2 regions of the Pseudomonas lini genome follow, and region 1 is predicted to be linked to the other one. Evidence: riboswitches for the same ligand, from Rfam matches in the RefSeq annotation. Region 1 holds a riboswitch; the other holds the start of a gene.
The links. A riboswitch is a leader RNA that binds a small molecule or an ion and turns the genes downstream of it on or off. The one in region 1 is predicted to bind cobalamin.
Positions count from the first base shown of each region.

Region 2: another riboswitch for cobalamin. It lies ahead of cobW (cobalamin biosynthesis protein CobW); the one in region 1 lies ahead of cobO (cob(I)yrinic acid a,c-diamide adenosyltransferase).

Region 1 covers NZ_OZ061318.1:5,149,627-5,154,042, reverse strand. Annotated here, with positions in the region: gene AB3226_RS23355 (cobyrinate a,c-diamide synthase) at 1-1,134, opposite strand, end outside; gene cobO (cob(I)yrinic acid a,c-diamide adenosyltransferase) at 1,145-1,756, opposite strand; cobalamin riboswitch at 1,837-2,071, opposite strand; gene AB3226_RS23345 (hypothetical protein) at 2,226-2,810, shown strand; gene AB3226_RS23340 (sorbosone dehydrogenase family protein) at 2,879-4,192, shown strand; gene AB3226_RS23335 (C40 family peptidase) at 4,358-4,416, opposite strand, start outside.
Region 2 covers NZ_OZ061318.1:5,782,277-5,786,692, forward strand. Annotated here, with positions in the region: gene AB3226_RS26445 (CbtA family protein) at 1-669, opposite strand, end outside; gene AB3226_RS26450 (CbtB-domain containing protein) at 681-872, opposite strand; cobalamin riboswitch at 992-1,219, opposite strand; cobalamin riboswitch at 1,477-1,691, shown strand; gene cobW (cobalamin biosynthesis protein CobW) at 1,791-2,852, shown strand; gene cobN (cobaltochelatase subunit CobN) at 2,856-4,416, shown strand, end outside.

The DNA of each region.
Region 1 (4,416 bases):
GTGGTGATAGGTGTGCCCACGCAGCAAACCTTCCGGCAATTCGACCGCCTGCAAGGCCAACGCGGCAAGACGCTTCTGCATCACCGCATCACCGGCCAGCAGGCCAACCAGTTCAGCGCGAGTGCCCTCGACATCGGTCAAGGAATCCAGCAGATACAGCATGCCGCCACACTCGGCCAACAACGGTTTGCCCGCCGCGTGATGAGCGCGGATCGCGGTCAGCATCGGCGTGTTTTGTGACAACGCCACATGGTGCAGTTCGGGGTAACCGCCGGGCAGATAAAGGCTGTCTGCCTGCGGCAATTCGGTGTCGCGGATCGGCGAAAAGAAAGACAATTCGGCGCCCATGGCCCGCAGCAGATCCAGACTCGCGCCGTAGGTAAATGCGAAAGCTTCGTCCCGGGCCACGGCAATTCGCACACCGGCCAGCAACGGTTCGGCTGCAATCATTTCAGGCGCGGCGAATTCCACGGCCGGCGGTAGAGCCACATCGCAACTGCTGGCCAAGGAGTCGGCCGCCGCATCGAGACGCAGGTCGAGATCATTCAATTCACTGGCCTGAACCAGGCCGAGATGCCGACTCGGCAATTCGATCCCGGTCTCCCGGGACAACGCTCCGTACCAACGCAAGCCTTCAGTCAGGCTGCCTTCGAGTAACTGCGCATGCCGCACGGTGCCGACCCGGTTGGCCAGCACACCGGCAAACGGCAAGTCCGGCTGATAACGCGCAAGGCCCAATGCTAGCGCGCCAAACGTCTGCGCCATGGCGGTGCCGTCGATCACGCCGAGCACCGGCACACCGAAGTGCCGCGCCAGATCGGCGCTGGACGGCGTACCGTCGAACAGCCCCATGACGCCTTCGATGAGGATCAGGTCGGCATCGCCAGCGGCCTCCCACAATAGACGCCGACTTTCCTGCTCGCCGACCATCCACATGTCGAGTTGATAAACCGGTGCACCGCTGGCGCGCTCGAGAATCATCGGGTCGAGAAAGTCCGGGCCGCATTTGAACACGCGAACCTTGCGCCCCTGATTGCGATGCAAACGGGCGAGCGCGGCGGTGACGGTGGTCTTGCCCTGACCGGAGGCCGGCGCGGCGATCAGTACCGCCGGGCATTGACGATGGCTATTCATAAAGTGCTGTTCACAACTCGACGCCTTTTTGCGCTTTGATTCCGGCCTGGAAGGCGTGCTTGATCATGCCCATTTCAGTGACGGTGTCGGCCAGTTCGATCATCTCCGGTTTGGCGCCACGACCGGTGACCACCACGTGCTGCATCGGCGGACGGGCCTGCAAGTCGCTGAGCACCTGATCGAGATCGAGGTAGCCGTGCTTGAGGGCGATGTTCAATTCATCAAGCACCACCAGGCCAATGGCCGGATCACGCAGCAATTCGCGGGACACCGCCCAAGCGGCTTCGGCGGCGGCAATGTCGCGCTGGCGATCCTGGGTTTCCCAGGTGAAGCCCTCGCCCATCACATGAAAACGCACCTGCTCCGGGAAGCGCCGGAAGAACAACTCCTCGCCGGTGCTGGTGCGCCCCTTGATGAACTGCACCACGCCGCACTGCATACCGTGGCCCATGGACCGCGCAAGCATGCCGAACGCCGAGCTGCTTTTGCCTTTGCCGTTGCCGGAGAGCACCAGCAGCAAACCGCATTCATTCGGCGAGTTGGCGATGCGTTCGTCGATCACCGCTTTTTTGCGCAGCATGCGCGCCAGGTGGCGTTCGTCACGATCGGGGGTATCAGTCATGGGGGAGCTCTCCGTTGAGGCTGGATAACGGCGGGCAGGCACAAGAATAGACGGCAAGAAGCCTGGCATCGCCCACCGTGATGCCGTTGGATGAATCAGGCCGGTCTCCGGGCTCATGAGCGGCTTGCGCCTGATTGCGCGCCTTCCCATGTCAGCACTAGACACAGTGGCTCAAGGCGCAGTCTTCACTCATTTACCGTTGCGGGGGCAGCGCCGGGATCGTGATCATTCTTCGCTGGAAGAAATTCACTCACCGGTTTCCCTGTTTCACTCTGTCGACCAAGGTCACAGAGCACCTGAAACAAGCCGCGAAGGTTAGAGGGTTGGGGATGGAGCGTCAATTAAAGCCGGGTCGCCGCTGAGCGAATAACTGCCGTCGATCAATTAACTGACGCCAATCTTGTGCCACACTGCCAGCAGTGATATCAAAGAGCCACAACCTGACAACACAATAATAAGGGTGAGCCACATGCAAGGCATGATCATCAGCAATCCGAAGCTGCAATTCCTGCGGCCGGTGCTGGAACGCTGGTTTGACTGTATCGACCGCTACAACGCCGTGCGCGGCGATAACGATACACCTTACTGGTACGACGAAAACGCCAACCTGGGCCTGCTCTCCGCTGCGGCCTGGATGGCAGAAATGGTCACGCTGCAACAAACGTCGACGCGCAAACAGACCGAAGAAGGCGAACGCAACGCCCGCGCCGATCTGTTTATCGCCAGCAGCGAAGAACGCGCATATCTCCAGGCCACCCAGCGCTGGCCGCGAGTCAATAGCCTGAACCTGACCCAGGCACTGGCGGACATCACCAGTGACGCGAAGCGAATCAGCTACGCCAGCGATCTGAAACTCGGTTGTCTGTTTGTCGCGCCACAAAAAGCCCAACACAGCGCCACCCCGGAAGAACTCCAGGACATGGTCGATGACCTGCAAAAGGAACACACCTGCGCCGTGGCCTGGTATTTCCCTTACGCCTACCGCAAGTTGCGTAATGAAGCCGGCAACTATCATCCAGGGATCGCCGTATTGTTCAAGGAAGCTCGCGGCTGACGGGTTGAACCATCGAACGTCTACGCTTCTCTATGATTACGTCAATGCATTCATAGGGAAGATCAGTAATGCACAAACCCCAGCTCGTTTTCATCATCGCGCTCGCCGGAGGGCTCGCCGCCTGTGGTGAAACCTCCAGCCTGCAAGTCTCGGACGGAACCGGACCGTCGCCCAAGCTGCCAGAGCCGAATAAAACCCTGATCCCGACGGTGAACATCGCCCCGGCGATCGGCTGGCCTGAAGGCAAGAAACCCGTCACCGCGGCCGGGACTCAAGTGGCGGCGTTTGCCGAAGGCCTCGATCATCCGCGCTGGCTCTATGTGCTGCCCAACGGCGATGTGCTGGTGGCCGAAACCAACGCACCGCCCAAACCCGATGACGGCACAGGCATTCGCGGCTGGGTCATGGGCAAAGTCATGGGTCGCGCCGGCGCCGGCGTCCCCAGCCCGAACCGCATCACCCTGCTGCGGGACAAGGACCACGACGGCGTCGCCGAAACCCGCACGGTGTTTCTGGAAAACCTTAACTCGCCGTTCGGCATGACCCTGGTCGGCAATGACCTGTACGTCGCCGACACTGATCGCCTGCTGCGTTTCCACTACGAAGATGGCGAGACGGCGATCAAGTCGCAGCCGATCAAGGTGGTCGATCTGCCGGGCGGCACGCTGAATCACCACTGGACCAAAAACGTCATCGCCAGCAAGGATGGCAGCAAGCTGTACGTCACCGTGGGCTCAAACAGCAACGTCGGTGAAAACGGCATGGATCAGGAGGAAGGACGCGCGGCGATCTGGGAAGTGGATCGCGCCACCGGCAACCATCGGATCTTCGCCTCGGGGATTCGTAATCCAAACGGTCTGGCCTGGGAGCCTCAGAGCGGCGCACTGTGGACCGCCGTCAACGAGCGTGACGAAATCGGCAGCGACCTGGTGCCGGACTACATCACATCCGTGAAGGACGGCGGGTTCTACGGTTGGCCTTATAGCTATTACGGCCAGCACGTCGACATTCGCGTCGAGCCGCAAAACCCTGAGCTGGTGGCCAAGGCCATTGCGCCAGATTACGCGGTGGGGCCACACACCGCATCACTGGGCCTGACCTTCGCCGAAGGCAGCAAGTTGCCCGCGCCGTTCACTCAAGGTGCCTTCATCGGCCAGCACGGCTCGTGGAACCGCAAACCGCACAGTGGCTACAAAGTGATTTTCGTGCCGTTCAGCGCCGGCAAACCGACCGGGCAACCAGTGGATGTGCTCACTGGTTTCCTCAATGACGAGGAAAAAGCCATGGGCCGGCCGGTGGGCGTGGTGATTGATCAGCAAGGAGGCTTGCTGGTGGCGGATGATGTGGGGAACAAGGTGTGGCGCGTTAGCGCGGCTAAATAATGTTATTACTGCAAGACGAAAACCCTGTGGGAGCGGGCTTGCCCGCGATAGCGGCAGCCCAGACTACATCGATGTTGAATGTGCCGCCGTCTTCGCGGGCAAGCCCGCTCCCACAGGGGATCAGCGTTTACAACAGAGGGTGAGACCTGGTCATGACAACCTGCACTACGGATTATGTGCCAAGTGCTCGGGTTGCAAGACACGCTTGGCGCTCAGATAGGCTC
Region 2 (4,416 bases), 630 kb from region 1:
CCAGGCGCTGATCAGGCCAAGGGCCAGCCAGAACGCCATGTTGGTCAGCTGCGAGGCGATTTTGAATTGCGCTTCCAGGGCTTCCGGCGCCAGCATCGAATGCACTTCCGGTTGCGGTGCACCGATCACATGAGGCACGGCGAGAATCGCCACGCCGAGGATCTTCATCAGCCAGTGGCGGCTGAATACGATGAGCGCGATGCCGACAGCGGTGGATGCGGCAGTGCCAATCCACCAGATCTGCCGTTGCGCCAGATCTGCTGCGGCAGTGCCCGGTAGCTCAGGTGGCAGGCCGAGGGTTGGCGCCAGCACGAACGTCGCATAACCGGCCAGACCCCAGAGCAGGCCTTGAGAGGTACGGCGTGGAGCACGCAAGGTGTAGAGGCCCGCGAGCATCAGGGCGAAACCGACCGCTACCACCAGATTGCCGCCGGTGGTCGACAGCACGCGCTGCCAGCCGTCTTCCGGCTCCCATGCTTCGGCGTCGTGGGTGTGAGCGGCGACAGCGCCAGCGTCGTGCTCGTGGACTTCGACAGCAGCCGGTTCGGATTTTTCGTAGGTCTCGGCCTGCAAAATCAGCGGGGCAACCCAAAAACTTTGCAGCAGGGTCAGCAGCAGGGCGGCCAGCAACCCGGTGAAACCTGCGGTTTGCGCAATACGCTTGATCATGTCAGCAGGTCTCAATGGCACGGAAAGGCGGAGCTGTGACGGGTGTCGTGCGCGGCGTTGTGTACCGCTTCGATGTGCGAGAAACCGGCGAAGTACACCAGGCACGCGCCAAGGATCGACGCACAAAAAGCGGCGGTCAGGCGTTGGCTCAAGGTTGAAGTGGTGCTGGCGGTGGTGCTGGCGGTACTGCTGATGATCGACATGGCGCTTCCCTCTGGTCTGTCAGCGGGTGAATAGAGCGCATGAAAACCTCCGCACGTCGGGGCACGCAGAGATTTCAAACAGCGCCCGCCCACCGCGGGTTTGTTATTCAGTGAACGTAAAGTCACTTTGTGTTGCGGGCCGGTCTCCGGGCTCGCGAGGGGCAGGGCTAACGCCGAAACCTGCAAGCATCACCTTCCCATGCCGTGTGACGGGCACAGTGGATCTGACGCTTCACTCGCTTACCGTTGCGGGGGCAGCACCGGACTGACATGGCTTTGAGTAAAGCACATGATTCACCGGTTTCCCGTTTCACCCTGTGAAGGGCACCCGTAACAAGGTGTGTAGGAGAGCATGGGCGGGGGTTGGGCGTCAATTGGCAAGGGTTCTCAACTGACACCAAATACCTGTGGCGAGGGAGCTTGCTCCCGTTCGAGCGCGTAGCGGTCGCATCAAATTCATGCGGTCTGTCCATTAGATACGCATCGCATGGTTTCACGACTGCTTCGCAGCCGAACGGGAGCAAGCTCCCTCGCCACAGGCAGGCTCCTTTGCCACAGATGATCGCATTCTCCTATAGGACATTGACCCGCCCCCACACGATGCGTAGCCTTGCGCTTTCGAGGTTCTTCGGCGTCTGCCGAAGCTAAGAAGGGAACGCGGTCAATGCCGCGGCTGCCCCCGCAACTGTGAACGGTGATGTTCGCTGCCACGCCACTGCAAGCCCTGATCCATCAGGTTCGCGGGAAGGCGCAGCAAACGCCAGTCGAGCGATTGGCACACCGTCAGCCAGGAGACCTGCCTCGACACAGATTCTCACTTTCAACCGGGCGGGGTGATCCGGTGGCGGAACTCTTGCGTGCGCACCTGCCGCAGCGATTGTCGTCCCGTATGCCCGCCACCTTGCCAAAGGGCATCCGATGAAAACACTGGCCAAACTCCCCGTCACCATCGTTACCGGCTTCCTCGGCTCGGGCAAAACCACCTTGCTGCGCCACATGCTCGACAACGCCCAGGGCCGTCGCATCGCGGTGATCGTCAATGAGTTTGGCGAGCTGGGCATCGACGGCGAAATCCTTAAGCAGTGCTCGATCGGTTGCACCGAAGAAGAAGCCAACGGTCGCGTCTATGAACTGGCCAACGGCTGCCTGTGCTGCACGGTTCAGGAAGAATTCTTCCCGGTGATGCGCGAACTGGTCGCGCGTCGCGGCGACCTCGACCACATCCTCATCGAAACTTCGGGCCTGGCCCTGCCAAAACCTTTGGTTCAAGCCTTCCAATGGCCAGAAATCCGCAGCGCCTGCACGGTTGACGCGGTGATCACCGTGGTCGACAGCCCGGCCGTCGCTGCTGGCACCTTCGCTGCGTTCCCGGATCAGGTCGATGCCATGCGCAAACTCGACCCGAACCTGGACCACGAATCGCCGCTGCACGAGCTGTTTGCCGACCAACTGGCCAGCGCCGACCTGGTGATCCTCAACAAGGCCGATCTGATCAGCGCTGAAGACCTGGCCCGCGTGCGCCTGGAAGTCGCCGAAGAACTGCCGCCAGCGGTAAAAGTCATCGAAGCCAGCAGCGGTCGTCTGCCACTGGACGTGCTGATCGGCCTCGGCGCCGGCTCCGAAGAACACATCGACAGCCGCCACAGCCATCACGATCATCACCATGAAGGTGAAGATGATCACGACCACGACGCGTTCGATTCCATCTCGATCGAGCTGCCACAAGCTGACGAAAGCCTGCTGATGGATGCACTGACTCAATTGGTGGTCCAGCACGGCATCCTTCGGGTGAAAGGTTTTGCCGCGGTGCCGAACAAGCCGATGCGCCTGCTGATCCAAGGCGTGGGCACGCGCTTCGACAAGCACTTCGACCGTCAGTGGGGCGCTGAAGAAGCGCGCACCACCCGTCTGGTGTTGATCGGTCAGGATCTGGATGCCGCAGCGCTCGAAGCGCAATTGCGCGCTGCGCTCAGCGTTTAACCCATGCACCTGCTCAGGACCCAGCCCGGCGGTTTCGTGTCGGATGACAACATTGCCGACCTTGGACAAACCCCCGCCGAGCTGGTGATCCTGTGCAGCGGCGATTCCAGCCTGGCGTTGCTCGCCGAAGCGGCGCAGCAGTTACCCGACGATTACCCGAGCGTGCGCCTGGCCAACCCGATGCAGGTGCAGAATCACGCCTCGGTCGATCTCTACGTCGACGAAGTGCTGCGCCACGCCAAGGTGATTCTGATCTCGCTGCACGGCGGCATCGCCTATTGGCGTTACGGCATCGAGCGTCTGGTGGAATTGTCCGAGCGCGGCGTGCAGCTGATTCTGGTGCCGGGGGATGATCGCCCGGACCCGGAACTCAGTGACCTGAGCACCGTAACCGCGCAAGAGCGCGATCGGCTCTGGCACTTCCTGCGTCAGGGCGGCATGGCCAACGCGCTCGACCTGTTTCGCTGCCTCGCCAGTCGTTGGCTGGGCCGCGACTACCCCTGGTCCGAGCCGCAAACCCTGCCACGCACGGCGATTTACCATCCGCAAAAAAGCCCCGCTGAACTGAAGGATTGGCAAGCCGACTGGCAAGCTGATCGGCCGGTGGCGGCGGTGCTGTTTTATCGCTCGCACTTGCAGGCGGCGAACACTGGTTTCATCGATATTTTCTGCCAGCGTTTGCAGGCGGCGGGGTTGAATCCGTTGCCGATTGCGCTGGCCAGTTTGAAAGAACCCGGCTGCCTGACGGTGGTCGAGGACTTGCTGGATGAAGTCGAGGCGGGGGTGATTCTCAACACCACCGGTTTCGCCCAGTCCAGCCCCGAAGCACCGCACCTGCGGCCGTTTCGCCGCAACATTCCGGTGATTCAGGCGATCTGCGCCCAAGACAACGAACCCGGCTGGCGCGCCAGCGAACAGGGCCTCGGTCCCCGCGATCTGGCAATGCACATTGCATTGCCGGAGCTGGACGGGCGAATCATCAGCCGGCCGATCAGTTTCAAGGACCTGGCCTGGCGCAGCGAGCGCAGTCAGTCCGATGTGGTTTGCTACCGGCCTGCACCTGAGCGCATGGATTTTGTCGCTGAACTGGCGCGGCGCTGGATCGATCTGGCGCGAGTGCCCAATGGCGAAAAACGCATCGCCCTGATCCTCGCCAATTACCCGACTCGCGATGGGCGTATCGGTAATGGCGTGGGTCTCGATACACCGGCCGCCGCACTGAATATCCTTCGTGCCCTGCACGCCGAAGGTTATCCGCTGCCGGCCGAGTTGCCGGACAGCGGCACCGCGTTGATCCAGCAATTGCTCGGCGGCGTCAGCAACGACCTCGATACCCTCGACCAGCGTCCCTGTCATCAAAGCCTCGCGCTGGACGATTACAACCTGATGTTCAACGCGCTGCCAGAGGCCAATCGCCAAGCCGTGCTGGAGCGCTGGGGCGCCCCCGAAAACGATCCAATGTTCCGTGGCGGACGAATGATGATTGCCGGTCTGCGCTTCGGCCTGACTTTCGTCGGCATCCAACCGGCCCGGGGTTATCAGGTGGACCCGAGCGCGGTGTATC